DNA from 4 places in the Shewanella sp. 38A_GOM-205m genome. Region 3 is predicted to be linked to each of the others. Evidence: predicted binding sites of a transcription regulator. Region 3 holds the regulator's gene; each other region holds the start of a gene.

Region 1 (7,351 bases), on a different contig from region 3:
TAAGCCGGGTGCTTTGCCGGGCGGCGCCATGATTCAGGCCACAGATTTGTCGCCGTCCATGCTGGAGCGTTGTAAAAACGCCGAATACGATAAGCTGGCGTTGGCCCGCGGCCTGTCTGAAGAGCGCAAGCGTCAGTTTTTTGAAGCCCTGCCCAACGGCAATATGCGGGTTAAAGAGAATGTGCGCCGTTTGGTGAGTTTTCGGGCCCACAACCTGCTTGAAAGCTACACCTTACTCGGCAAGTTTGACATTATCTTTTGCCGCAACGTGCTTATCTATTTTGCGCCGGAGGCAAAGGCAAAAATACTGCGGCAATTTGCTGCCGCCCTTAATCCCAAGGGGATACTGTTTTTGGGCGCCAGTGAATCGATTGCCGGGTTGACCGATGAATTTGACATGGTGCGCTGTAACCCAGGCATCTATTATCAAAAGAAAAATTAACCACCTAATTATTTGATTTTTAATTAAATAGTTTGAAAGGCTCGTCAACTTGGACGGGCCTTTTCTGTTTTACCTTTCACCCTAACGGCCATCATTGCCTTATCTGTTATCCTCCACTCTACATCTGGCACAAAGCTTGCTTTGTTTTTGTCGAGTCATTGGAGGAGGCGGTTTTATGGCGATCAGTTTCGATAAGGCCCTTGGCATACATCAATACACTCTGGGCATTCGCGCCCAGCGTGCCGAAGTGCTTGCCAGCAATATAGCCAATGCCGATACCCCACATTATAAGGCTCGGGATGTTGATTTTTCCTCGGCGTTGCAGGCGGCAAAAGGGCGGCAACAGGGGATGAGCATGGCGGCAACTTCTGAAAAGCATTTCGACCTCAAGGCGCTGACAGCCCAGCATGTGCAGTATCGGGTACCGGATCAGCCGGACACGGGTGACGGCAATACTGTCGATATGCAAAAAGAGCAGCAGGCCTTTATGCAAAATGCGCTTGAATATCAGATGTCGCTTGGGTTCCTCGACGGTAAGTTCGCCGGGATGAAAAAGGCATTGAAAGGAGATTAATCATGAGCTTGTACAATATCTTCAATGTTGCGGGGTCGGGAATGTCGGCGCAGTCTGTGCGCTTGAATACTACCGCCAGTAACATAGCCAACGCAGATTCCGTCTCTTCCAGTATCGATAAGACCTACAAGGCGCGGCATCCCATTTTTGAGGCCGAGCTGGCCAAGGCCAATGGTCAACAGCAACAAGGCGCTGCGGTAAAGGTTAAGGGCATAGTGGAAAGCGATAAACCCTTGTTGAAAGAGTATTCGCCGGATCATCCCATGGCCGATGCCGATGGTTTTATCTACAAACCCAATGTCAATGTAGTGGAAGAGATGGCCGATATGATTTCCGCCTCCCGCTCCTATCAGATGAACGTCCAGGTGGCCGATGCAGCCAAGTCCATGCTGCAGCAGACCCTGAGAATGGGCAAATAAAGGGAGACATAGCCCATGAGTGTAAGTTCAGTTAACCCCTTCCTCGACAGCATAAGTGTCAAAGGGGATTCGGAGACCAAGAAGAGCAACAATCAACAGCTGACCCAGGAAGATTTCTTCTCGCTGCTGAGTAGGCAGTTGTCGATGCAGGATCCTTTCAAGCCTGTGGACAACGACCAGATGATTGCCCAGATGGCGTCGTTTTCTACCGTGGATGGTATCTCCAAGCTCAACGAGGAGATAGTGAACCTCAACACGGTAATGACCTCGAGTCAGGCATTGCAGGCATCTGGCTTGGTGGGGCAGAAAGTGTTGATCCCGGCGGGCACCGGCTATGTTTCCGAGGAAGACCCGACCCTCAAAGGGGTGATCACGTCGCCAGAGAAAATGCCTTCCATCAAGGTGACAGTTGAGGATGAAGCCGGCCAGGTAATCAAGACCTTTGATGTGGATGGCAGTGCCGGCGGCAACATAGACGTGGAATGGGACGGCCTGGATAAGGACGGTAAACCCGTTGAGGCCGGTATCTACACCATGAAGGCCAGTGGGGTTGTCGATGGCAAGTCCCAGGATCTTATTGTCAGTGCCTATGCCCACGTGACCAGTGTATCGCTCAACTCGGCCAGTGGCGCCGTGTTGAACTTAAGAGGTATTGGCGGGATCAGACTGGCCGACGTGCTGGCCGTTTCCGAAGTTTAATTCTGTTTCTGCCCCGGCTGCGCCGGACAGTATCTGAAAATCATGAGGTGAATTATGTCTTTTAACATTGCTCTGAGTGGGATTGCTGCGGCGCAGAAAGATCTCAATACCACAGCCAACAATATTGCCAACGTCAATACTGTCGGCTTTAAAGAATCCCGGGCCGAGTTTGCCGATGTTTACGCCAGCTCGATTTTCTCCAACGGCAGAACCACTGTGGGCGGCGGTGTGACCACCACTCAGGTGGCGCAGCAGTTCCACCAGGGTAATCTGAACTCCACCAACAATGCGTTGGATTTGGCGATCAATGGTGGCGGTTTCTTCGTGACGTCTCCCAATGTTGGCAGTCAGGATTACTCTTTCACCCGCGCCGGTGCATTCAAGCGTGATGAAAACGGTTTCCTGGTCGATGCCGCAGGTAACTTCCTGCAGAGCTTCCCCGTCGATAAAGACGGCAACTCCACCTCTGTGAGTTTGACCACTACCAAGCCGGTGCAGATCCCGGATACTGCCGGTAGCCCGCAGAAGACCAATAATGTTGGCATCAGCATGAACCTGGACTCCACCCAGGCCACCAAAGATCCGGCGCTGTTTGACCCATCCAAGTCAGACACTTTCAACAACTCAACCGCAGTGACCATTTATGACTCCCTGGGTAACTCCCACACCTTGACCACCTATTTTGTGCGTCCGGACAATGGCGCCTACACGGGCGAGAGTAACTGGGTGGCTTATTATGCTATCGACGACAAGCCGGTCAATCTGGGCGGCGCCGCTGGCAGCTACCAGACAGATACTGATGGTGACGGTAACCCGGATGGTACAGGCACAGCGCAAACTGCAGGCGGCTGGACTGGCGCCGTGCTCAAGTTCAACGATGTCGGCGGTTATATAGGTTCAGATCCGGCGGTGATCACCACAGAGCAGTTGGGTGTTGGCGGTGCCAATGTTCTCGGCCCTGCGGCGGACGGAACCCAGACGATAACCATAGACTTCAACAACCCGACCCAGTTCTCGGAAAAGTTCAACGCCACTGAATTGACGCAGGATGGGGTGACTGTGGGTCGTCTGACCAATGTGGAAGTGGGTACAGACGGTTTGATCTCAGCCAAGTACAGTAATGGCTCCACCGTGCCTTTGGCGCGGGTGGCTCTGGCGCGTTTCTCCAATGAACAGGGTCTGAGCCAGGTAGGTAACACCTCCTGGAAAGCGAGCCTGGACTCAGGTGCAGCGCTGGCCGGTGAGGCCAATAGTGGCGTGTTCGGCAGTATCCGTTCCTCAACGCTGGAGCAGGCCAACGTCGACCTGACCACTGAGCTGGTGGACCTGATTTCGGCTCAGCGTAACTTCCAGGCCAACTCCCGTACTCTGGAAGTGAACAATACACTGCAGCAGACAGTACTGCAGATCCGCTAATTCCTCCTGCGCAAGACATTGCCGCTACGGCAATGTCTTGCCGCTTCTCCCCGTACATACTCCCAAGTTACTGAAGTTCTTCTGTTGTCACTGCGCTCGATTGCTCATTTTATTGGCACGATGTTTGCTTTTACCTGAATAGGTAAAAAGATTGACGGAGCAGCAGGTGGACAAACTTCTCTATGTCGCCATGACTGGCGCCAAACAAAACATGAATGCGCTGGCGGTTCGGGGTAACAACCTGGCCAATGCCAACACAGATGGTTTCAAGTCAGACATGGCTCAGGCCCGTGCGATGCAAGCCTTCGGTGAAGGATTGCCTACCCGGGTGTTTGCCATGACAGAGTCGCCCTCGGCCAACTTTCAGTCCGGCCCTATCAAATCGACCGGGCGGGATCTGGACATAGCCATCAAAGATCAGGGCTGGATTGCGGTGCAGGCAGCCGATGGCAGCGAGGCCTATACCCGCTCCGGCAGTCTGAGTTTTGACACCACAGGTTTACTGCGTAACGACAGGGGCAACCCGGTAATGGGCGATAACGGCCCGATAGTGCTGCCGTTGCCGATAGACAAAATCCAGATTGCCACCGACGGCACCATCTCCATTCGTCCTCAGGGCGCAACCGCCGAGGTGATTGAAGAGGTGGGCCGCATCAAACTGGTCAACCCGGGCAATCAGAACCTGATGCGCGGTGAAGATGGTTTGTTCCGCACTCTGGACGGCAATCCGGCCGCCGCCGATCCCTTTGTGAATGTGGAAAGCGGCGCTGTGGAAGGCAGCAATGTCAATGCCGTGGATGAAATGGTCAACCTGATTGAGCTGCAACGTCAGTTTGAGCTGCAGGTAAAAATGATGAAAACCGCAGAAGAGAACGACAAGTCGTCCGCTTCATTGATGCGCATTAGCTAGGAGTAATTGATATGCATCCCGCGTTATGGATAAGTAAGACTGGGCTAGATGCCCAGCAAACAGACATCTCGGTGATTTCAAATAACGTCGCTAATGCCAGCACCATAGGCTACAAAAAGGGCCGGGCGATATTTGAAGACTTACTGTACCAGACGGTCAATCAGGCCGGTGGTATCAGTGCTTCCAACACCAAGCTGCCCAATGGCCTTAACCTGGGCGCAGGTACCAAGGTGGTGGCCACCCAGAAGATTTTCTCCCAGGGTAATCTGCAAACCACAGATAACGCGCTGGACATGATGATTGAAGGCCCGGGATTCTTTGAAATCCAGCTGCCTGATGGCACCACGGCTTACACTCGTAACGGCCAGTTTACTCGGGATGATACCGGCCAGATAGTGACTTCCGGCGCCGGCTATGTGTTGCAGCCCGCCATTACCATTCCGGACGATGCCACCAGTATCACCGTTTCCGCCGAAGGTGAAGTGTCGGTTAAAACCCCGGGCGCCGCCGAAAACCAGGTGGTGGGCCAGCTGACCATCTCTGATTTCATCAATCCGTCCGGCCTGGATCCCATAGGGCAAAACCTCTATCTGGAGACGGGCGCCAGCGGTACCCCAATTCAGGGCACGGCTTCGCTCGACGGTTTGGGCTCCATTCGTCAGGGCTCGCTGGAAACCTCCAACGTGAACGTGACCGAAGAGCTGGTTAACCTGATTGAGAGTCAGCGGATTTACGAAATGAACTCCAAAGTCATTTCGGCCGTAGACCAGATGCTGGCCTACGTGAACCAGAATCTGTGATGAGGTGATGTGATGAAACCCTTGTTCCTTATCATTCCGGCTTTGTTTCTGGGGGCTTGCACTGCTACCCAGAATAAACCCATAGCCGATGATCCCTATTATGCGCCTGTGTATCCCGAAGCACCGCCAACCCGGATAGCCCCGACCGGCTCTATTTATCAGGATAGCCAGGCGTCTTCGCTCTACTCGGATCTGCGGGCGCACAGGGTAGGGGACATCATCACTGTGGTGCTGGTGGAGTCAACCCAGGCGAAGAAAAGCGTCGGCAACAAGATCAAGAAAGGCTCGGACATGTCGGTGAACCCGCTCTATATGGGCGGCAGCAATGTCACCATCAAGGGCAATCCGCTGGATTTCCGTTACGGCGACAGCATGGATACCAATCGTGAGGCCGATGCCGATCAGAGCAACAGCCTCTCCGGACAGATCTCGGCCAACGTGATGCAGGTGCTGGGCAATGGCAACCTGGTTATTCGCGGTGAAAAGTGGATCACCATCAACAATGGCGACGAGTTTATCCGGGTAACCGGCATTATTCGGCCGCAGGATATTACTCCCGAGAACACCATAGATTCGCCCAAAGTCGCCAATGCCCGTATTCAATACAGCGGTACCGGCACCTTTGCCGATTCGCAAAAGGTGGGCTGGCTGAGCCAGTTCTTCCTCTCTGACTGGTGGCCTTTCTGAGGATAAGCTCATGAAAATCAAATTAATCATGGCACTTGCCTGTTTGCTGGTTTCCCTGCCGGGACAGGCCGAGCGCATCAAGGATATCGCCGATATCCAAGGGGTCAGGGATAACCAGTTGATAGGCTACGGTCTGGTGGTCGGTTTGCCGGGCACCGGGGAGAAGACCCGTTACACGGAGCAGACCTTCAAGACCATGCTGAAGAATTTCGGCATCAATTTGCCGGATAACTTCAGGCCCAAGATCAAGAATATTGCCGTGGTGGCAGTGCATGCCGATATGCCACCCTTTATCAAGCCAGGACAAACCCTGGATGTGACGGTATCGAGCCTGGGTGAAGCCAAGAGCCTGCGCGGCGGCACTCTGCTGCAGACTTTCCTCAAAGGAGTGGACGGCAATGTTTACGCCATCGCCCAGGGCAGTCTGGTGGTTAGCGGTTTCAGTGCCGAGGGCCTGGATGGCTCCAAGGTTATCCAGAACACGCCAACCGTGGGCCGCATTCCCAACGGCGGCATAGTCGAGCGTGAAGTGGCCAGCCCCTTCGGTAATGGCGATCACCTGACTTTTAACCTGCACAGAGCCGATTTCTCCACCGCCAAGCGCACCGCCGATGCCATTAATGGCTTACTCGGCCCGGGTATGGCACGGGCGCTCGATGCTTCTTCCATTCAGGTCAGTGCCCCCAGAGATGTGTCGCAGCGGGTATCTTTCCTGGCCACCCTGGAAAATATTCAGGTTGAGCCTGCCGATGAATCGGCCAAGGTGATAGTCAACTCCCGCACCGGCACCATAGTGGTCGGCAAGGACGTAAAACTCCTGCCGGCGGCTGTGACCCATGGCGGCCTTACCGTCACCATTGCCGAAGCGACTCAGGTTTCTCAGCCCAACGCCCTGGCCGGTGGCCAGACTGCGGTGACCAGCAACAGCACCATAGATGTGGCTCAGGACAATAGACGTATGTTTATGTTCAACCCGGGCACTTCCCTCGATGAGTTGGTGCGGGCGGTGAATATGGTCGGCGCGGCGCCATCGGATGTGTTGGCCATCCTCGAAGCCTTAAAGATGGCAGGGGCTTTGCATGGTGAACTCATCATCATCTGATTAATGGCACATTGGTTTATCGACTATGAACAAAATGGCTGATGCTTCGCAATTTCTGGATCTCGGAGGGCTGGACAAGCTCAGAGCCCAGGCGCAGCAGGATCAAAAGGCGGCGCTCAAGGAAGTCGCGCAGCAGTTTGAAGGCATCTTTGTGCAGATGTTGATGAAAAGCATGCGTGATGCCAATGCGATATTTGAATCCGACAGCCCGATGAACAGCCAGTACACCAAGTTCTACGAGCAGATGCACGATCAGCAGATGTCGGTGGAGCTGTCGTCCAAAGGTATGTTGGGGCTGGCGG
Region 2 (6,475 bases), on a different contig from region 3:
GAGTTTGAACAACAGAAGTTCGAGACGGTTTTGTCCGACCAGTTGAGTGCGCTTGTTGACTGATTCAAGAATGCTCGACATAAGGCTGCCTTGTTGTCTTTGTATTGATAAATACCTGCTGTCACGCAGACAGGCATACTATTTGCTTTGTCCAAGACACTGGGTCTCAGTCAAATTTCTGACTAAACCTGTGGTGAAGCCAGCACTGGGATCCGCGAATCATTGAAAGTATAGGTGTAATCTGGCGAGACAAGCTAGCCCGTTCATTATGAAAGTAAATTTTGCGTACATTTTGGCTACAATTTTAATGCCCATCCCAGCGGTGGCGGCAGAGAATAGCTTTGTTCCCAGTATATCGGCCGTAGAAAGCCTGGCTAAAGAGGCAGTTGCCAAAAAAGTGCTGGCGGCCGAGAATGCTCAAATTACCATCACCCCGCAGCGACTGGATTCCAGGCTCAAGCCCCCCAGATGCAATTCGCCTTTGACGGCCGAACTTGCCAGCGACAGAGAGATAAGCCGCAACAATACGGTACGCATAGGTTGTAACAGTCCGGAACTCAGCTACCCGTGGCAAATCTATGTCTCGGTGCGGGTGGATATCAGTTACCCTGTGGTAGTGGCTACCCAGACACTGGCCCCGGGCACTGTGCTTGGGCCGGAAAATCTGGCGCTGCGTTACATAGATGAAACCAGTTTGCGCGGCGCGCAATTTGACGATATAGCCACAGTCACAGGTACCCGCCTCAAGCGGCGCATAGCCAAAGACTATCCGGTATTTGCCGCCAATCTCTGCTTTGTCTGCAAAGGTGACAGAGTCTCCATCTATGCCCGTAACGAGAAGTTTCAAATAAAAACTGTTGGTGAAGCCCTGCATGATGGTAACCTTGGGGAACAGATTCGGGTAAAAAACACTCGCTCAGACAAAGTGTTGGAGGCTACTGTCACCAATGTGGGCGAAGTGGAAGTTCGAATGTAAAAAATGCTAAAGTTCCACTTGGCGGTGCCGATAAGACAGCAAGGTAATCAGAGAAAAGGCTGGAGCCGAGATGGCTATGGATATTAAACAACTGCAAAATCAACCCAGGGTGAACACAGGTTCAGTCCCCAAGAACACAGCTCAGAGCAGCCAAACAGCTCAGCAAGGTGCTGCTCCGCAGAAAGCTGACTCTGTTGTGGTGTCACAACAGGCGCAGCAACTGCAAGGAGTACAGAGTAAAATGGCCTCCCTGCCGGAAATAGATCAAAAGAAGATCACCGAAATTAAATTGGCGATCGCCGAAGGCAGATATAAGGTTGACCCGGAAAAACTGGCAGCCAACATATCTCAATTCGAATCAGAACTGAACGAACTCAATAAAGGGTCCTGATGCCTGATACCCCGGATATCACCAGCCTGATAGCACAGCAGACGACTCAACTCGAGCGTCTGCTGAACTTGATTGAGCAGGAAAAAAACGCCCTGCTGGATCGCAATGCCGATAATCTGCTGCAACTGGCCAAAGACAAGGGCGACCTGCTCAATGAGGTCAAGGCGGTAGATGAGGCGCTCTCCTCTCATCCTGAACAAGCCAAACTCAGTCAGCCACCATTGGCCGAACAGGTCAGTGAAGCTCGCGAACTATTGGCCGCTTGCCAACTGCGCAATCAGGAAAATGCCGGCCTGATAGAGCTGAGCATGGCCAGTATCAATCGCCTGGCGCAAGCGCTGCAGGTCAGCCGTAACGCCTCCAGCCTGACCTATGACGGCAAGGGTAAAACCTCAACCATCGCCACCCTGGGCAACGATCTCAAGGCTTGATTAAGACCCGGCTGCTGTTGCTTATAGCTTATTGCGTAAGCTCAACTCTTTAGCGAGAATCATTGCCTGTGGTCCCTGCCCTAGGCTGAAATCAAGATGGTAACCAGGGCACTCAACCCAGAACGCAAAGCTCAGCCCTCAATTCAGCAACACATCTTAAGCCATAAAAGGCCACAAAAAAGCAGCCAAACAAGGCTGCTTTTTGCTTATGCCAATTGAAGGTGCGAGCCACTCTCTACAAAATTTACAAAAGTGAACGCCGCGAGGACTTATTCGCTACCGGCCTAAAAATAAGTGATCTCTTTGACTCGCTGGGGGCGATTTTGCTGCTGATACAGATCCCACACCCGGGCGAAATCCAGCTCCAGTTCGGTCACATAATGATCTCCGGCCGGATAACTGCGCACCACCTTAGCGCCGCGGATCACCCCGGAAACCGAGGCCTGGATATTATCGCCTTTCAGCATCCAGTCACTGACTTTGCTGTCGGCCGACAATCGCTGACCATAGACTTGTTCGGCCAATTCACGATAAGCAGCAATCTTGGATGCCTGCATCGCCATCAGCACCTTTTGCGACTGTTCCTTGGCCGGTTGGCTGGCCAGCGGGGCATAGCCTATTGCCGTCAGCTTGGGAAAACTGCTCGGCGCCTCAGTCTCCCACTGCACATATCTGTCCTTATCGGCGCAGCCCCCGAGAATTAACGCCAGCGCCAGCGTGGCCAATGACAGTGTTTTGTTCCAATGCTTCATTACTTGTCTCCCACTATCCGGCCCTTATCCTCACCACGGCTTTCGTAGCGATAAAGCAGCCCTTCTTTTGACACCACCTTATTGGAAGGCGCCAGGTAGCCGGGCAGCTCTTGCTCCTGTACCCGCACACCGGCTGCCGAAAGCACCCGGTTGTTGTTGACGTTGACAATTCGGCTGTTGAACAGCATTTCACCTTTGGCCTGACTCATGCTGGTGACCAGTACATGCTCCACCGCTATATCGGTCGGCAGTTGCTGCCAATCACGGGTAAGGATGAAATCCCCCTGGGACGTTACCCGCACCGCATCGGCCAGGTTCAAATCCACCAGGTTGAAACCGCGCTGATGAAAGGCCGTCATCAGCCCCTGCTGCAGTTGTGAAGCGAGCGCATTGCTGCTCTGCATGTCTTCCACCATCACAGGTGTCATCACCAATAGCGGCTGGGTCGGCTTGAGAGCGTCATTATGAGTTACCAACTCATCAACCAATTGCTGCGCCAATAGATTGACTGGCGCCGCTTGCGACTTGACCTCGGCCTGCTGTTGCGGCGAAGTCATGCTGCAAGCAGGCAGCAAGAGTAAAGGCAATATACACAGGGCTTTATACATAATATCCATCCCACTGGTACCCTGGCGGGCACTTGCTTTATTGAGGAACCTGGCGACTCTTGGACCTGGCATGAACCTTGGCCTACCTGACTTATGCCGCGCTTTCTCCGAGGTTGTCATTAAGCACTACTGCTAACTCGATTAGCGCCAAGTTCCTTTCACTGGGTAAAGCTATGCAAATAAAATACCAACCTAAGTTAGGGAAGGTGCGAGCAAGTCCCATGTGTGCTCTGCGTCGGCTTACGGGCTTGGATGCAAGGCGTGGTTCGCAGCAAATGGCCTTAGTCCTTTGCAAGAAGCACAACACAACAGACAGGCCTGTAAACCACGCCCTTCGGGGCTTTCACAGCAACCGGCTCTCTGCGTTATCCGACTTCGACAGGCCCCGGCATGCCTTCAGTCAGATGCCTTGAACGCCAATTGCTGTGCAAGCCACTCTCTACAAAAGAGAAGGCCACGAGGACTTATTCGCACCTTCCCTAGGCCTGCAGACCAAGTACAAACAGATGACACCGGCGAACAAACCCAGTTGCCTGGCAGCTTATTACAGGCTTTTACGAAGATGTTTAAAGGGCTTATCTACGCCTTTTCATTACCCACACCTTCATCTGCCCCTTCAATTTACCCACTGGCAGGCAATGGGAACTTATATTCTCTGTTCCCTTATCGGCAAACTCTTGCCGCGCTTTAGTTATGGTCGCAAACTGCGCTGCATCAGCTGTGATTGGATGGCGCTGGCATAAAATTTGAATAGCAAGCGATACCAGTTTAAGTGGCGGCAAAATTCCGTCACCCTGACTCCTATTTTGAGGAACCGTCTTATGAGATTGCGCCCCTTGCTCTTGCTGCCGCTGCTGGGCATCAGCCTGAACGCCATGGCAGAGTGGACCGAGGCCCGAGGTGAAGCCAAAATAATCAATGGCAATTTGACCCAGGCACGGGAAGCGGCAATGGACAACGCCATCAACATGGCCTTGCTCTCCCGTGGTGGCAGTTTTCAATCGACCCAGAGTGTCAGCCAGGGGCGCTTGACCCAAAACGATTTCAGCCTTTCCAGTCAGGCGCAGATAAGCAGTGTCGAACTGGTCAGCGAAATGCGCCAGGGAGACAAGCTCAAGGTGGTTATGCGGCTCGATATTCTCGATGGCCCGGATAACAAGTGCCAAAGCTCAGCCATCAAGGCCGCTATCCTGGTGCCACAGGCCAGCATTAAGGACAGAAGCCAACTGCGTTATGGTCAGTTGGAAAATTTCCAGCGAAGCCTGTCCGAACGGATAGCGGCAACGCTGGATAAACAATCCTCCACCAGTTTTGCCCACCTGCACGCCAAAGAGCGGCTGGATATCAAAGAAGAGCTTATCAATATCCGGGGTTACCGTTTGCCGACCTGGATAAGTGAAATTACCGACAGCCAGTATCTGTTGCTGCCGCAAATCATAGATATCTCCACCGAACCGGCCGAGTCCGGCTTTATGGGCCTGTGGGACAGCGAGCCTCAGCGACTGTTTCAGTTGCAGCTCAGCCTCTATCATGGGATCAGCGGCGAGCAGATCTGGTATCAGAACTACAGCATTTCCGCGCCCTGGGAGTTTGCCAAAAATGAATCCGTCGCCCCCAACAGCGACAGATTCTGGCGTGCCAGTTACGGGCAGGCCATAGATAAGGTGCTGGCCAATGCCAGTAAAGATATCGATATGGCACTGGCCTGCAGACCGCTGCTGGCACAGATAGTCGTGCGTCAACAAGATAGAGTGATACTCAACCTGGGACGACGCAACGGCATCCGCGTTGGCGATCAGTTCCAAATCGTGCTGCAACAAAACCTGCCCGACCGCATGAACCAGATGCGCGCCGTGGCCGGAGAAACCCGGGCGAAAATCACCATAGATCAAGTCACAGAGGAAAGTGCCATCGCAGTGCTCAGCGGTGAAAATGCTGCCCTCAACATTCAGGTGAATGACATCGCGATTAAGATTTAAGCAATTAAATCCAAAGCCTTTTCATCCGGGTGAAAACCAGTATAATCACTGGCGTCTCCCTATAGCTCAACAGGATAGAGCAGTCGCCTCCTAAGCGACCGATCGGGGTTCGAGTCCCTGTGGGGAGACCACTACTTTCTTCTTGTGCTTGCTAGCACAAGTCTCAAGCTTCTTTTAGAACCATCCACCTGCCGATCCAGGCGCTTCAAATTAATGATTTTGTTCTCTGATAGTTTTCTCTTTGGGAAAAAACTGAGTTAGTGATGTGGTCATCTTGGCTTTAAAGCCCAAAGTAGCCAACCAACTTGGATTTAGCTCTCGCTAAGCAATGACCCTTCACCTGCGGTGCGGATGGACAGGAAGCTCGAATGCAGTGAAGGAAAGGACATCCGAGAACGGTCCTTTTCGCACAGGCGAACCTGTGACATGGCGAGACTTGTGCTGCAACATGCTTTCGAGCGCGAGTCAGGGATGTCGAGCTGGCTCGTTGTACATGGATGCATTTGCTCCACAACCTTAGGCCGCTGACAAGGCGGATATCATGGCTTTAAGCCAGAACTCACCAATAAACTTGCGCTTAGCTGCCAGTTCACCATCACCTGCGGCGCGAATGGGCACGCCGTGAAGGACAGGACGTCCGAGAACAGTCCTTTTCGCACAGGCGATCCTGTGACTCGCTGCAAGTACATCCTTGTAAGCTCTGCCTCGGCATCCATGCCTCGGAAGGTCACAGTTCCGCCTGTGCCTGGGAATTAGGTGCATATCTTTAGCAACTCAGTTGTGCTTCGGGTATTCCGGCAGTCAAAACCAACCGCTACGGCGATGAAGCCCTAACCCGCCTTCGAGGCATTGTCAGCTTTGGGGTGACAATCATCACCCGAGTGCACCAATGGACCATTTCTCAACGAGAAACCCATAAAGAGTATCAGGCAGACAGCTTTTCCTTGGAGTGCTGTCAATAAGTGTACAGAAATAGCTATGTTTGTCTCATAATTACTTGGTATCATTGACGATTGTAACTTTAACTTCAGAAGCTAAAGCTAAACAAAGGCTATAATTAGAATGACACGTTCAAATAAAGAAAACCTTAGGGTAAAATCAAAAAATACGGCCTACGCACGCTTTTTTGCGGCCAGAAGATATAAAATGCTTAACTCGTTATCACTATTTTCATTAACAGCGTCTTCATTCTCACTAATATTCATAACTTTGGTAGATAAATACTCTAACTCTAAAATATTTGTCGAAAACACTATTGATCTTCTCCTAGTGATATCTGCAATTATTATTTCTGCGCTATCTCTTGCCATCGCCCTCTCTAATTACTCTGAGAAATCA
Region 3 (7,351 bases):
CAATAAGAACAAGGATCCACTCGCCGACGAAGCCGATGCCGAGATCCCCAAAGATGTGCCCACTGCCAAGGCGGTACTATGGTTGATAATAGGCTTGGTACTCTTGCCGCTGTCGGCGGATTGGATGGTGGACGGTGCCGTAGGCATCGCCAAGTCTTTTGGACTGTCTGATCTGGTTATCGGTCTAACCATCATTGCCGTAGGCACCAGCCTGCCGGAACTGGCGGCCTGTGTGGCCGGTGTGCTCAAGAAAGAGGACGACCTGGCCATAGGCAATATTGTCGGCTCCAATCTGTTTAACATACTGGCGGTACTGGCAATACCCGGCCTTATAGCCCCGGGGGTAATCGATGCCGCGGCGACCGGACGCGACTTTTATATGGTTTTGGGCACCAGTTGTGCCCTGGCACTCCTGGTGCTGAGCACAGGCAAACAACGTGAACTCAAACGCTGGCACGGTGCCTTACTACTGATAAGCTTCATCGGCTATCAATACAGCCTGTTTCAATCCCACTAGCGATGAAGGGCAAAAAGACGAGAGACAACTATGGCAGAAGCTAAGCAACTGCGCCAATGGGGCCGCAGAGTAATAGATATCGAGAAACAAGCACTGGACAACCTGTACCAGTTTGTTGATTCCCCCGAATTCGCCCAAGCCTGCGAACTGATCCTCAACTGCAGCGGCAAGGTGATAGTGATGGGGATGGGGAAATCGGGCCATATAGGCAACAAGATTTCTGCCACCCTCGCCAGCACGGGCACCCCGGCATTCTTCGTTCACCCGGGCGAAGCCAGCCACGGCGACCTTGGGGTGTTGAGTGAAAACGATATCGTATTGGCTATCTCCAACTCGGGCGAGTCCAGCGAAATTCTGACCCTGATGCCCGTCATCAAGCGCCAGGGGATCCCTATGATCTCCATGACAGGTAAGCCCGAATCCACCATGGCCAAGCTGGCGCAGCTGCATCTGTGCATCAAGGTGCCTGAAGAAGCCTGCCCGCTGGGTCTGGCGCCCACCTCCAGCACCACGGCCACCCTGGTGATGGGAGATGCCCTGGCGGTCGCGCTACTGCAAGCCAAGGGCTTTACCAAAGATGACTTTGCCCTGTCGCATCCCGGCGGCGCTTTAGGACGCAAGCTGCTGCTCAAGGTCAGCGATGTGATGCACAAAGGCGAAGAGCTGCCGTTGGTCACAGAAGATATCTGTATCACCGACGCCCTGTATGAGATCTCCAAGAAGGGCCTGGGTATGACCGCCGTGGTCAATCAGCAGAAGCAACTCGTGGGTATCTTCACCGATGGTGATTTGAGACGTGTCATAGACGCCGGAGTCAACCTGCGTACTACAAAAATCAGCGACGTCATGACCCGTGATTGCATCACCAGTGGTGACAATATCCTCGCGGCGCAGGCGCTGAAGGTGATGGACGAGAATGACATCAACGGTCTTATTGTCATCAATGGCGCCAATGAGCCGATTGGGGCTCTCAATATGCTGGATATGGTCAAGGCGGGGGTTATCTGATGAGTCATCAAGGTTTCTACGGGCCCATAAGCGAAGATAACTGGCAAAGAGCCGCCAAAATCAAACTGCTTATCTGTGATGTTGACGGTGTCTTCTCCGATGGCCGCATCTATATGAGCAACAGCGGCGAAGAGCTGAAGGCCTTCCATACCCGCGATGGTTATGGGGTGCGCTCGCTGCTGTCCTGCGGCATTCAGGTGGCGGTGATCACCGGCCGCAAGTCCCAGATAGTCGAAAACCGCATGACGGCCCTGGGGGTAGACAAGATTTATCAAGGCATAGACAACAAGCTGGAGCCCTATGAGGCGCTGCTTAAGCACTATGACCTCGAGCCTGAACAAGTGGCCTATATAGGTGACGACATTGTCGACTTGCCGGTGATGAAGCAAGTGGGGCTGGCGGTTTGCGTAGCCGATGGCCATCCTTGGGTAAGGCAGCACTGCCACATGGTCACTCAGATTGCCGGCGGCCATGGTGCACTCCGGGAGCTGGCGGATCTTATCCTGCTCAGTCAGGACAAATTTGAAAATGCCCACGGAATGAGTATATGAATAGGGTCACCCTGGCCATTATTTTGTTTTTCTCCACTGCACTTATCCTTTACTGGCAGGTGCAGAACAAGCGCAACGCTCAACAGAGTGAGGCGCCTGTAGATGTGGTTCGGCCTGACTTTGTCGCCGATGACCTGCGCTCGGTCAACTTTGATGAGCAGGGCAATGTCGCCAGTAGGGTCGCCGCGGCGCACATGGAACATTATGAAGCCAGTGAAAAGACCTTCTTCAACCAACCGGTTTATCTGGTCTATCCGGACAAGGGCGAGGCACAGTGGCGTCTGTCTGCCAACGAAGGCAGGCTCAATCGCAAGAGTAACCGAGTGGTACTTGAAAATAATGTTATCATCGACGCCATTAGCCCCAATGAACCGATCCAGAGCCTGAAAACCAGTTATGTGGAGCTGGATCTGGACACCATGATCATGACCTCAGATCGCGAGATCCTGATCGAAGGCAAAGACTTTAATATCAAGGGATCCGGCCTGTACGCCGATCTCAATGCTCAGCAAGTGAAGCTGACCAGTCAGGTGAAAGGAACCTATGAAACCAAGTAAGCTTTTTATCGGTGCCCTCTTGTGCATCACAAGCCTGTCGGCAGTGGCCATTGAAGAAGATCTGCTGCAAAAAGTAGAGATCAGCGCCGCTAATCAGTTTGCCGATATCAAAAACAAGCGTGTGGTATACGGCGGGCCTGTCACAGTCACCCAGGGCAGTTTAAAACTGCTGGCCGATGAACTCACGGCTTACACAGAAGACAAGAGTGGCGAGCGGATCCTGGTGGCCAAGGGCTCACCCGCTACCTATACCCAGAAACTGGAAGACGGCCGTCTGGCCAGTGCCAAGGCCAAAGAGATCCACTACAACATAGACAGTCGTATCATGACCCTGCTGGGCCAGGCCAAAGTAGAACAAGACGGCAGCGAAGTGACCGCAGAGAAGATAGTCTACGACATCAACAAGCAGCAGCTGGAAGCGGAAAGCAGCGGCAAAGGCCAAGACAGGGTAACCACTGTTATCCAGCCGGAAAACTATCAGGATCTCAATAAGAAAGAACAGCAGCAGGAGCCGCAATGACCAGCACCCTGACGGCACAGAATCTGGCAAAGAGTTACAAGAAACGCAACGTCGTCAAAGACGTCAGCCTGTCGGTCAATACCGGCCAAATCGTGGGGCTGCTGGGCCCCAACGGGGCAGGCAAGACCACCACCTTCTATATGGTGGTTGGGTTGGTACAGAGTGACAAGGGCCGTATCTTCATTGACGACGACGAGCTGACCTTGGATCCCATGCACCTGCGTGCCCGTAAAGGCATAGGCTACCTGCCACAGGAAGCCAGTATTTTCCGCAAGCTGTCGGTGCATGACAACATCATGGCCGTGCTGCAAACCCGCAAAGAACTCAACAGCGACGAGCGCGAGGAACAACTCGAACAGTTGCTGGAAGAATTCCATATTACCCACATACGTGACAGCCTGGGGATGTCCCTCTCCGGCGGAGAACGCCGCCGAGTGGAAATCGCCCGGGCATTGGCCGCCAATCCACAGTTCATTCTGCTGGATGAGCCGTTCGCCGGTGTGGATCCCATCTCAGTTATCGATATCAAGAAAATCATCGAACAGCTTAAATCCCGCGGTTTGGGGGTGCTGATCACAGACCACAATGTTCGCGAAACACTCGACGTTTGTGAGCGAGCCTACATAGTCAGCCATGGGCAGTTGATCGCCGAGGGCACACCCGCTGAAATCTTGGACAACCAGCAAGTGCGCGCTGTGTACTTAGGCGAACAATTCAGGCTATAGTTAGGATCATGTCATCCGGTGGCAATTCCGGGTATTATAGTTTGTTATTATTGAATTTTTTCCTTGAAAAATAACGAGTAGGGATTAGCGGTATAATGAAAGCGTCACTCCAGCTCAAACTGGGTCAACAGTTGACCATGACACCTCAGTTGCAACAGGCTATTCGCCTGCTGCAACTGTCGTCCCTTGAGCTGCAGCAGGAAATCCAGGAAGCCTTGGAAGCCAACCCTCTGTTGGAAATGGCCGAGGACAACCAGGATGACGCTATCGACGACAACCACAAGGAAAACGACGCCGGCGAGTTGAGCGCCAAGCAGGAAGATGGTTCCACGGTAGAAACCTCAGAGGCATTGAACAATGAGTCTATGCCGGATGAATTACCTATGGATACCACCTGGGACGAAGTCTTTACCGCCGCCAGTGCCTCCGGGCCGGCCATGGGCCGTGAAGATGATATGCCCTTCCAGGGGGAAACCAGCGAAGGGCTCTATGAACATCTGGAATGGCAGAAGAACCTGACCCCGTTTTCCGATACCGACGACGCCATTGCCACCGCCATTATTGATGCCATCGACGAGCAGGGTTATCTGACCCAGAGCACAGAGGAGATCCTCGAAGCCATGGGCAACCCTGAGATTGAGCTCGATGAAGTCGAGGCAGTACTCAAGCGGATCCAGCACTTCGATCCTGTCGGCATCGCCTCCAGAGATCTGCGCGAATGCCTGCTGATCCAGTTGCAACAGTTCAACGCCGACACCCCGCATCTGGCCGACGCCCGCTTGTTGATTGACGAACATCTGGATCTCATTGCCGCCCGCGACTTCCGCACCCTGATGCGCAAGACCAAGCTCAAGGAAGATCAGCTGCGTGAAGCCATCAACCTTATCCAGAGTCTCAATCCCCGCCCCGGCTTGCTGGTGCAGCCGATGGACGAGGAATATGTGATCCCTGATGTCAGCGTCTGGAAGAAAAACGGCCGCTGGGTAGTAGAACTCAACCCGGACTGTATGCCCAAACTCGGGATCAATCAGCAGTATGCTGCCATGGCTCGTAGCGCCCGCAGTCAATCAGACAGCCAGTTTATTCGTGGTCATCTTCAGGAAGCCAAATGGTTTATCAAGAGCCTGGAGAGCCGCAACGAAACCCTGCTCAAGGTGGCCAACTGTATAGTGCAGCTCCAGCAGGGATTTTTTGAATATGGTGAAGAGGCCATGAAACCCATGGTACTCAACGATATTGCCGAGGCGGTCGAGATGCATGAATCGACCATCTCCAGGGTCACCACGCAAAAGTATATGCATACCCCCAGGGGAATATTTGAATTGAAGTACTTCTTCTCCAGCCATGTCGGCACCGAAGATGGCGGAGAATGCTCTTCCACGGCGATCAGGGCTTTTATCAAGAAGCTCGTGGCAGCGGAAAACCAGAAGAAGCCTTTGAGCGACAGCAAGATGGCGCAACTTCTGGCAGAACAGGGAATCAACGTTGCAAGACGCACCATAGCCAAGTATCGCGAGGCTATGATGATACCACCGTCGAACCAGCGTAAGAGTTTATAAATCCACAGTTGGAAATTGGAGGAATCTTTCTATGCAAATCAACCTGACAGGACATCATATCGAGATCACCGACTCACTGCGTGACTACGTGGAAAGTAAGTTTTCTAAACTTGAACGCCATTTCGAACAGATCAATAATGTGCATGTTGTGCTCAATGTACAAAAACTGCAACAGATAGCCGAAGCCAAGATCCACCTCACAGGCGGCGAAGTCTATGCAACTTCTGAACATGCCGACATGTATGCCGCCATCGACGTTCTGATTGATAAATTGGATCGTCAGGTCATTAAACACAAAGAAAAGCTGACAAAACACTAACGATGGAACTGAGTACCATCCTGCGGCCGGAGTGCACTACCTGTGCCACTCCGGGCAGTAAGAAAAAGGTACTGGAGCTGATTAGCGATCTCGCTAGCGCCCAGTACCCCACCCTTTCCTCTCAAGCGATTTTTGAAAGCCTTTTGGCCCGCGAAAAGATGGGGAGCACAGGTATAGGTAATGGTATTGCGATTCCGCATGGCAGACTACCGGACATTACAGAGCCGATTGCCGTGCTGGTAAAATGCGAAGAGCCTATCGCCTTCGATGCCATAGACAACCAGCCGGTGGACATACTGTTCGCTCTCCTGGTGCCCGCAGATCAATGTCAGCAACACCTGAGTACCCTATCCGCCATGGCTGAAAAGCTCAGCGATAAGGCGATACTCAAGCAGTTGCGTAAATCCAGCGACGAAACAGAACTCTATCAGGTGATCACAGGATGAAACTCGCCATAGTCTCAGGCCGCTCCGGTTCCGGAAAATCCGTTGCCCTCAGGGTACTCGAAGACCTGGGTTACTACTGTGTGGATAATCTCCCCCTGCCCATGATTGGCAGCCTGTTGGAAAACCTCCGAGGCAGCAATGATCTGGTCGCCATCAGCATAGATGTGCGCAATATGCCGGATCAGGAAAAGGTGCTGGAACAACAGTTGGCGGCCTTGCCGGAAAACACCCAACTGACCAGCTTCTTCCTCAACGCCTCCGATAAAGTGCTGCTGAAGCGCTACAGCGAAACCCGCAGACTGCACCCCCTGTCCAAGAGCAAAGTCTCACTGCAGGACGCCATCAAGCTCGAAGGCAAGCTGCTGGAACCCATGTCGAAACTGGTGGATCACTACATAGACACCTCGGCGCTGAACATCTATGAACTCAGTGACACAGTGCGGGAAATTCTGCTTGGCAGTGTCGATAAAGAACTGGTGATCAACTTCGAGTCGTTCGGCTTTAAGCATGGTATGCCTCAGGAAGCCGACTTCATGTTTGATGTGCGCTTTCTGCCCAACCCCCACTGGGAGCCGGCGCTCAGGCCACTGACCGGGCTGGATGAACCTGTGCAGGAGTTTCTCAGCCGCCAGCCACTGGTGAACAAGTTTATCTGGCAGATAGAAAATCTGTTGGAAACCTGGCTGCCGCACCTGGAACGCAACAACCGCAGTTACCTCACCATAGCCATAGGCTGCACCGGCGGCCAGCATAGATCTGTCTATGTCGCTGAGCAGCTCGCCAAGCGTTTTGGCAACAGCAAACACAAGGTACAGGCCCGTCACCGGGAGCTGAATAATGGCAAAGGTTGAGCGGGAAGTCACCATAGTCAATAAGCTGGGCCTGCATGCCCGCGCCGCCACTAAGCTGGCGGTGCTGGCCAGCGAGTTCGAAGCCGATATCACCCTGATCCAAGGCGAGAAAAAAGCCTCGGCCGCCAGTGTGCTTGGGCTCTTGATGCTGGAAACCGGTCAAGGCAAGAGTATTCGCCTCATCGCCGAAGGCCCGGATGCCGAACCCGCGATGGACGCTATCTGCGCCCTGATCAACGCCCGTTTCGACGAAGCCAGCTAAAGCCTTAGCGCTGCACTCTTTGTTTCTATAACACCC
Region 4 (7,351 bases), on a different contig from region 3:
GGGATGCGCCGTGGCGTTTCAGACAGCGGGCCAGCCCGGAGCGCGAAACATGGGGATTGATAAACTCCTGGGTGACTTGCAACAGCCTGTCCAGCGGCATCTTGAGCTGCCAGCGCAGCCCGACAACCACATACTCCTGAATATCGCTCAGAGTGGTATTCAGATGATGCGGGGTGTGGGATTGATCCTGGGTCGACTCGCGTTTACGCCACTTGCGAACGGTTGCTTCACTGATATTCAGTAACCGTGCCAGTTGGCTGACATTGAGCTCCGACTCCTGGATAAAGCGGCGCATTTCCGGGGTGGTGGTGGCATTGCGATGACGCCGTTTTCCGGTTTGAGTTTGCTTCATAATCAGCTGGGACTGGGCCCTTGGGCTTCCTTTCTCGCCTGTCTGCCATGGTTGCAAACTTCCACAATACTGAGCGTCAGGCTGTTATTTCAGTAACAGGTGAAGCAGATTACCAGTGCCTGCCGCTCGATACAATCATCTGGGACTTAAAATCCTGCTTTTGTTTTAAAGACTTTTGTTCGCTAACTTCGTTTGTTGTTAACTTGTTTTTAAATTGATATAAATTGGTTGTTTTGGTTTTTTGTGCTGTAAAAATGGATATCTGATACCTATTTATCCCTAATCCCCAGTGGTCTGTTGCAGCTTATATTGCAGCTTATGTTGCAACCTGGGTATCTGCCTTTAGGGCAACTGGATGAACAGGAATCAGCAACAGAAATGGAGAGTGTCAGGTGTATTTAACAAAAAATAATCTACTGGGAATGGCGAGTGCTGCCTTGTTTACTGTACTCGGCGCCGGTTGCAGTGGTACCAGTACCACTACCGCCGAGTTGTCGCCTGAGGACGCGGCCCGCCAACAAAGACTCGATGAACAGGGATACCGCTGCGACCGGGTTAGGGTCACCGGCAGCAATATTCCCAACCGCCGCTGTACAACCGCCCAGCAACGGGAAAGAGAGCGGGAAGAGGCGAGAGCCTATGTCGATAAAATGAATCAGCAAAACATGAACGATTAGCGCTTGAGACCGAGGGGGAGGCCAAGGCAAAATAGCCTACTCCCCCTTGGTTTTTTGGAGTCTCCCATCAACGCCGTGCAACTCTTTTTGTATCCCTTACGCCAGAGTGAGCCTTTAAAAATAAAAGACCTGGCGCTGTTTCTGACGCCGGCCGAGCGGGAAAAGTTTGCCCGAATAAGCCATAAAGAGGTTAAGCAACGGGCAATAACAAGCCGCGCCTTGCTGAGAAAGACCCTGAGTACTCAAGCGCCCCTTGCAGCCCGGGAGTGGTGTTTCGATTATGGTCCCCAGGGTAAGCCGCGCCTTTGTGATGAGCAGTTTCAACAGACTCAGCTGCATTTTAACCTCAGTCACAGCGGTGATTGGCTGCTGTTGGCATTGCTGAAACATCCTTCTCCTGAGTTGCAACTCGGAGTCGATATAGAGCGTTTACGGATGCGCACGGCTATCGATACTGTGATGCGCCACTATTTTGCGCCTTTTGAGCTGCAGCAATTACGAAATCTGGATGATGCCACGCGGCGAGAGGCGTTTTTCGACCTCTGGGCCTTGAAAGAGTCTTATATCAAGGCGACCGGCAAGGGGTTGGCGCAGCCGCTCGATGGTTTTGCGTTTGACTTGAGCTCAGGGGAGGCATGCTCGGCCGAGCGGCCAGCCGAGATTGTTTCGATGCGCCGTGGGCTTTTGCTAAAGCCTAAGGAAAACACCCAATGGCAGAGTTGGCTTGGCCATATGGAGCCGGGTTATCGATTGGCCCTGACGCTGGGGGCGCCTGCAGCCATCAACTGGCAACTGCAGTGGCACCTTGGTCAGTAGCACTCTGAAATAGGTTACCGGCAAGAATGAAAAAGCGGCTTTAAAGCCGCTTTATGTTCGATTACTGTCTTGCCAGGCGTTGGCTTTCCGGCACGTGCTCAAAGTCACTGCGGAAAGGGTTGATGTCCAATCCGCCTCTGCGGGTGTAGCGGGCGTAGACGGTCAACTTACTGCAATGGCAGAAACGCTTCAGATCGGTGAATATCCGCTCCACACACTGCTCGTGGAACTCGTTATGCTGGCGGAAAGAGATCAGATAACGCAGCAGTTTTTCCCTGTCTATCTTGGGTCCCTGGTAGCGGATCATTACGCTGCCCCAATCAGGCTGTGAGGTGATCAAACAGTTGGACTTAAGCAGGTTGGAGTTCAAGGTCTCGGCGACTATCTGCTTGTCGTCTGTGCTGTCTTCGAGCCATTTGGGGTTGAACTCATAGTCGCTGACTTCAATATCCAGATCGTCAATGCAGTGCCCCGGCAGCTCAACAACTCTCTGGCTGTTGAAGTGCTTGGGCTCAATCACTCTGACTTTTACCTCGCCATTGGCACAGCGGCTCAGATCTTGGGTCAGGGTTTCCTCGACGGCTTCAGTACTGTCAAAGCGGGTTTGATTGAAACTGTTCAGATAGAGCTTGAAGGATTTGGACTCAATTAAATGCTCACTGTTGAGATCCAGTTGGAACTCGGCGATGGCCACCATGGGCTTGCCCTTGGCATTGAGCCAGGAGAGTTCATAGCCGGTCCAGATATCGGCCCCCTGAAACGGCAGAGGCGCACTCAGGTTGATTGCATCACGGTTGAGTTTGCGGGGCACACCCTGCAACAGCTCAGGGGCGTAATGCTCTTGATAATCTGTCTGCTGACCCAGTGTCAGGCCAGATAAGGCTTCGGCGTTCCGGTAAGGGTCGTGATTCTGTGTCATCAAGCGGGTTTCCGTGTCAAAATAGGCCACCATTATACCTGAATTTGGAAGTGCGATAAGTGTCTTGTGCCCAGGCGTTGGAGCAATTTCTCAGCCGTTATCATCAAAGTTACCAGTCGAGTCTGGGGGAAGGCCCCAGATATTATGGCAGGGGAGAAGCCTCACCCTGTTTGCTGCAGGAGAATGGCGAAGATCCTCTACTGTGGCAGACTATTCGCCGTGAACAGCCAGGCAGTTTTGCCAATGTCAGTCATGCGCTGGAGTTGCCGCTGCATGCCGATATCGACGAGTTTTATGGACAGTTTTTTGCCGCGCATCTGTTGTTTGAAGCCGATTTCGGCGAAGGGGAACTACTGCAGCCCTGGAGTCAGGACGATTTTGAGTTCCTGCAGCAGAATCTGATTGGGCACCTGATGATGAAACGCAAGCTCAAGCAGCCACCGACCTGGTTTATCGGCCTATTGGGGCAAGGTGATGAGATGATCTGCGTGGATAACGAAACCGGTGCTGTCTGGCGTGAGACCCCGGGTGAGCTCCCCTCAAAGAAGCTGGCAGACAGTCTGGAAGAGTTTCTCGCTTTGCTGCGCCCCAGAGTGGCGCCGGCGGTTGAGCCTGTGGAGCCGGCCATGGCGAATGTCGACCATCCCGGTCTCTGGGCGCGGATGAAGCTTATGTGGCAACACCTGTTTTCCCGCCGCTGACAGTCGGGGTTACCACAATCATTATTGATTGATGATCACTGCTATTGATGATCCCAGGAGAGGTTGGAGACTATTCGGCAGTTGTCACAGCGGAAATGAAACAGATCCAGCAATGGGCTGGGTTGGCGCCAGTCCGGGTTGCCGCAGCGGGGGCAAGGACGGGCCAATTCGGCTTGCTTACTCTCTCCCCCGACCCGGTAAAGGTAGTAATAGGTAGGAATTTGGGTCAGATATTCGATACGGCCGCGCAGATCCCAGCCGCGGCGGAACAGATCGCTGTCCGGGCTGGAAAGCTCCTCGAGGGCGGCAAATTCAGCCTTGGTTGCTGCGGCCATCTGCAGTTCATCACAGGCTTGCCACTCGGTTTGCCAACGGATCACCCGCTTGTGATCGCCGTTGAAGGTCGCGGGAATACGGTAAAGGGGAATGGGTAGCAAGTTATCGCCGCTGCGCAGTGGTGAGCACATATGCACATAGCTGGTATAAAGTAGCTGCCAACTTGGAGGCTCCAGGGTGCTGACCTCGGAATTGATATCCTGACCTATGAGCTTTTCCTTGGGGGCCAGCAGTTTGGCCTCGGTTAACTGCTGCAACGCCTGTTTGGCCCAGGGACTGTTGTGCCTGTTGGCCAGACTGGTTTCTTCCGGTAGCAGCAGCCTGACTCTGAACTCCCCGTCCCTAAAGGCCACCGCAAATTCGCGCCCCAATACCTGACCGTTGGCCCGCCAGGCTTCAAGCAGGGTATTGATGGCTTTTTCTGCGGCGCTGATAGTGGTGTTGGCAAAGCATTCAAACCTGAGTTCGCAGACAAACATTATTGCTGGCCCTCAAGCTTGGCGAGTCTTTGTTGCAAGGCCGCGAATTCTTGTTTCAGTTGCTGCTGTTCCTGGCGTAGCCGGCTGATTTCCTGCTGGAGAACTTCTACTGTGGTGACAGCTTGTTGTGGCACGGTTTCTTGCAGTTGAGGTGCGTCTTCAAGCAGTTTTTCCCGTTCACTCTCTGGCATGGATTTGAAACGCTGCAGACCTTCAACCAGCAGTGGCATTGGTAACTTGTTGCCGAGTCTTGCCTTAATCAGTGCCAGAGAGGGAGTATGGCCGCTTTGGGCTACTGCCGCCGCGGCGGCCATGACCTGTTCCAGTGGAGTGGACATCTTGGTAAAAAACCTCACATTTTCGCGAATAGCTACATAGTGCAGCAGTTGTTTGCTTTTATCATTTTGATATTTATCAGTTTATTTGTTGGCCTGCATGTTGCATAGCGTTTGCTGCATTTGCTTAACAAAAGTCAACATTTGATAAATATAACAAGGAGTGACAATGAACAAGTTATTACTGCCACTGATGGGGATTGCAAGCTTAGGGCTTAGTGCCTGTGTGGTCAATGTCGGCGATCACGAAGCCAACTGGGATGAAAAGGAGTCCTGGCAGCTGCAGCAACAGCAAAATCAGCAACAACTGGCCAAGTTGACTCTGGGGATGGATCAGCAACAGGTGCAGCAGCTCATGGGGCAGGCCGACTTTAATGAAGCCTTTCTCTCCAATGATCAGCAAGTACAGGTACTATTTTACCGTACCCGCCACAGACACAGTGATGGCAAGACCACCAAGGATGAGTGCACCCCCTTGGTGTTTCGCGATCAACAACTGATTGGCTGGGGCGATAAGGCCTACGCGCAGCTGTAATTCACACTCATCCCAATTTCAATCAACTCCTGAGCTGGGCGTCCAAATGGTCTATGGTGTCTGACCATTGGGCGTCCTCGGCCAGAGCCTCTGTTAAAAAAGTGCGCTGCGCTTCATTCCAGAATGGTGCATCCACCAGTTTGACTCCCTCGGGGATAGAATGTGTGCCGATAAAACCTTCTATCGCCTTGCTGCTGCTGGGGAGTCCCAATTGCTCAAATAAATGGGCCAAGTCTGTGTGGGTGGTATCCATATTCTGACCTCCTGAAATCCCGACATATATTGCCAAGGTGATGAGTGATGGGTGAACAAGCCTTAATAAAACAGATAGTAAGCCTTATTCCTTCCCCTTAGGGAAGGTGCGAATAAGTCCTCGTGGCCTTCTCTTTTGTAGAGAGTGGCTTGCACAGCAATTGGCGTTCAAGGCATATGACTGAAGGCATGCCGGGGTCTGTCGAAGTCAGATAACGCAGAGAGCCGGTTGCTGTGAAAGCCCCTAAGGGCGTGGCTTACAGGCCTGCCTGCTGTGTTGTGCTTCTTGCAAAGGACTAGGGCCATTTGCTGCGAACTACGCCTTGCATCCAAGCCCGTAAGCCGACGCAGAGCCCACATGGGACTTGTTCGCGCCTTCCTTAGCTTATACCAATCTGCCTAAAGATGAAGTGACAATGCCTGGCAAGCAAGATCAAGATATTGCACTTTGATCCAATATTGTTAAATTGGAAATTGCCCTTTTGGCTGACAAGGACAACAACAAATGGAAACCCAGACTCCCGATTCTCTGCGTGCCGTCTACCTGACAGCGGAAGATTTGCGCCTGGCCGCATCAATTCTCTATAACGCCTATCACGATGATGCGTTTTTTCAGCAGACCTTGCCGGCCGCCAATGCCGCCGAATATGAACAAAAGCTCAGAGCTGCGATCCGTGAAGAGCTCAATGAGCTTTGGCAACAGGAGCAGCCTCTTATTGGGTTGTTCGACGCTGAGCGCTTGATTGGGGTTGCCTGCGTGGTGACCTCATCACTTCCCCAGGGGGAGGGGCGCTATTGGCATTGGCGTTTGAAAATGCTGCTGGGGACGGGCTGGCAATCGACGCAGAAGTTGATGCAGAAGGAGAATTCAATTCTGGAGCACCTGCCGGCTACTGAATACGGCATTATACAGTTCATTGCAGTAGCTTTAACCGAGCAGCGCAAGGGTTATGGCAAGTTGCTCGTCCAGGCGGTATTGGGTTGGTGTGATGAGCAGCCGGAGCTGGAAGGGGTTGGAGTCTTTGTGACTGAGGATGGCCATTCTCATCTGTTCCGAGAGCAAGGCTTTGTACCCGTGGTTGAGCTCAATGTAGGGCAGTTAACCGGAGAGTTGCTCTTTTACCACAGTCATACCGATGATGACGTCTACCAATAACAGGAGTTAAGCATGGAGCAAAAGTACAAGAGTTTTGCTGAGTTTTATCCTTTCTACCTGTCTCAGCATTCCGATCCCGTATGCCGAGGTTTGCATTATCTAGGTTCGACCCTGGTATTGCTTATTCTGTTATTCAGCCTGCTTAGTGGACAATTTGTATGGCTCTTGGCTCTGCCTGTGGTGGGTTATGGCTTTGCCTGGATGGGTCACTTTGGTTTTGAACACAATAAGCCGGCGACCTTTCAATACCCAGTCTATAGCTTGATGGCTGACTGGGTCATGTTGGCCCAATTTGTCAGTGGCAAACGTCGTTTCTGAGTGTTTTTGGTTATTTACCAGTACCAATGTGAGACATGTCTCACAAAGTTGTGCGACAAACATAAGCCTTATTGGCTGTTCTTACTAGCGAATAATTAAATATTTTTAATAAACAAGTGCTTAGTCTTTTATTAGCGACAGCTGAATATTTGTCATTCCCAGCATGTTCTAAAATTGACCATCTCAAAGAGGGGTCCTTGGGTACACTTAAGTTGTGGTCAGGGCAGGATGCTTTGACAGAGCTTCCAAGGAAAGGAGCTGAAATTACGAGCCTCAAGGAAGAGAGGGCCTCAAGGAAGAGGGAGCTGCAAGGAAAGCAACGCCAAGGAGTTTAAGGCGGCAGCCAAGGAAGGGCAAGTGTCAGGATGACACGTTTTGGAAAGGCCTATGCAAGGACGAGCTGCAAGGAAGCCTGCTAAATGGATTTCAGTCATGGATGACAATCAAGACAGGAGGTCTTGAAACCATTCCAGGG

What was found. The regulator sigma-54, encoded in region 3, starts transcription at its own class of promoters, with help from an activator protein. The targets are predictions, from matches to a motif close to GTTGGCACGNNNNTNGNNT.
Region 1: the regulator sigma-54 is predicted to act here: its motif matches at 3,662-3,680, upstream of flgF (flagellar basal-body rod protein FlgF).
Region 2: the regulator sigma-54 is predicted to act here: its motif matches at 3,892-3,910, upstream of N512_RS0101055 (flagellar assembly protein FlgT).
Region 4: the regulator sigma-54 is predicted to act here: its motif matches at 4,706-4,724, upstream of N512_RS0106895 (DUF3192 domain-containing protein).

What each region holds. Positions count from the first base shown of each region.
Region 1 is NZ_JADP01000001.1:245,614-252,964, forward strand. Features, by position in the region: gene N512_RS0101090 (CheR family methyltransferase) at 1-442, shown strand, start outside; gene flgB (flagellar basal body rod protein FlgB) at 618-1,016, shown strand; gene flgC (flagellar basal body rod protein FlgC) at 1,019-1,435, shown strand; gene flgD (flagellar hook assembly protein FlgD) at 1,451-2,134, shown strand; gene flgE (flagellar hook protein FlgE) at 2,189-3,550, shown strand; gene flgF (flagellar basal-body rod protein FlgF) at 3,717-4,460, shown strand; gene flgG (flagellar basal-body rod protein FlgG) at 4,472-5,260, shown strand; gene flgH (flagellar basal body L-ring protein FlgH) at 5,273-5,947, shown strand; gene N512_RS0101130 (flagellar basal body P-ring protein FlgI) at 5,958-7,049, shown strand; gene flgJ (flagellar assembly peptidoglycan hydrolase FlgJ) at 7,075-7,351, shown strand, end outside.
Region 2 is NZ_JADP01000001.1:237,763-244,237, reverse strand. Features, by position in the region: gene N512_RS0101085 (chemotaxis protein CheV) at 1-81, opposite strand, end outside; gene flgA (flagellar basal body P-ring formation chaperone FlgA) at 269-976, shown strand; gene flgM (flagellar biosynthesis anti-sigma factor FlgM) at 1,047-1,367, shown strand; gene N512_RS0101070 (flagella synthesis protein FlgN) at 1,367-1,798, shown strand; gene N512_RS0101065 (LPP20 family lipoprotein) at 2,083-2,550, opposite strand; gene N512_RS0101060 (FlgO family outer membrane protein) at 2,550-3,167, opposite strand; gene N512_RS0101055 (flagellar assembly protein FlgT) at 3,980-5,137, shown strand; tRNA gene N512_RS0101050 (tRNA-Arg) at 5,193-5,268, shown strand; gene N512_RS0101040 (SLATT domain-containing protein) at 6,200-6,475, shown strand, end outside.
Region 3 is NZ_JADP01000003.1:245,457-252,807, forward strand. Features, by position in the region: gene N512_RS0104220 (calcium/sodium antiporter) at 1-517, shown strand, start outside; gene N512_RS0104225 (KpsF/GutQ family sugar-phosphate isomerase) at 548-1,525, shown strand; gene kdsC (3-deoxy-manno-octulosonate-8-phosphatase KdsC) at 1,525-2,076, shown strand; gene lptC (LPS export ABC transporter periplasmic protein LptC) at 2,073-2,633, shown strand; gene lptA (lipopolysaccharide transport periplasmic protein LptA) at 2,620-3,153, shown strand; gene lptB (LPS export ABC transporter ATP-binding protein) at 3,150-3,878, shown strand; gene N512_RS0104250 (RNA polymerase factor sigma-54) at 3,974-5,437, shown strand; gene hpf (ribosome hibernation promoting factor) at 5,469-5,756, shown strand; gene ptsN (PTS IIA-like nitrogen regulatory protein PtsN) at 5,759-6,202, shown strand; gene rapZ (RNase adapter RapZ) at 6,199-7,053, shown strand; gene N512_RS0104270 (HPr family phosphocarrier protein) at 7,040-7,315, shown strand.
Region 4 is NZ_JADP01000005.1:218,227-225,577, forward strand. Features, by position in the region: gene N512_RS0106860 (helix-turn-helix domain-containing protein) at 1-352, opposite strand, end outside; gene N512_RS0106865 (hypothetical protein) at 745-1,029, shown strand; gene N512_RS0106870 (4'-phosphopantetheinyl transferase family protein) at 1,105-1,845, shown strand; gene queF (NADPH-dependent 7-cyano-7-deazaguanine reductase QueF) at 1,907-2,764, opposite strand; gene syd (SecY-interacting protein) at 2,824-3,465, shown strand; gene N512_RS0106885 (Zn-ribbon-containing protein) at 3,507-4,280, opposite strand; gene N512_RS0106890 (hypothetical protein) at 4,280-4,618, opposite strand; gene N512_RS0106895 (DUF3192 domain-containing protein) at 4,785-5,150, shown strand; gene N512_RS0106900 (DUF2789 domain-containing protein) at 5,173-5,403, opposite strand; gene N512_RS0106905 (GNAT family N-acetyltransferase) at 5,908-6,558, shown strand; gene N512_RS0106910 (DUF962 domain-containing protein) at 6,571-6,876, shown strand; gene N512_RS0106920 (hypothetical protein) at 7,313-7,351, shown strand, end outside.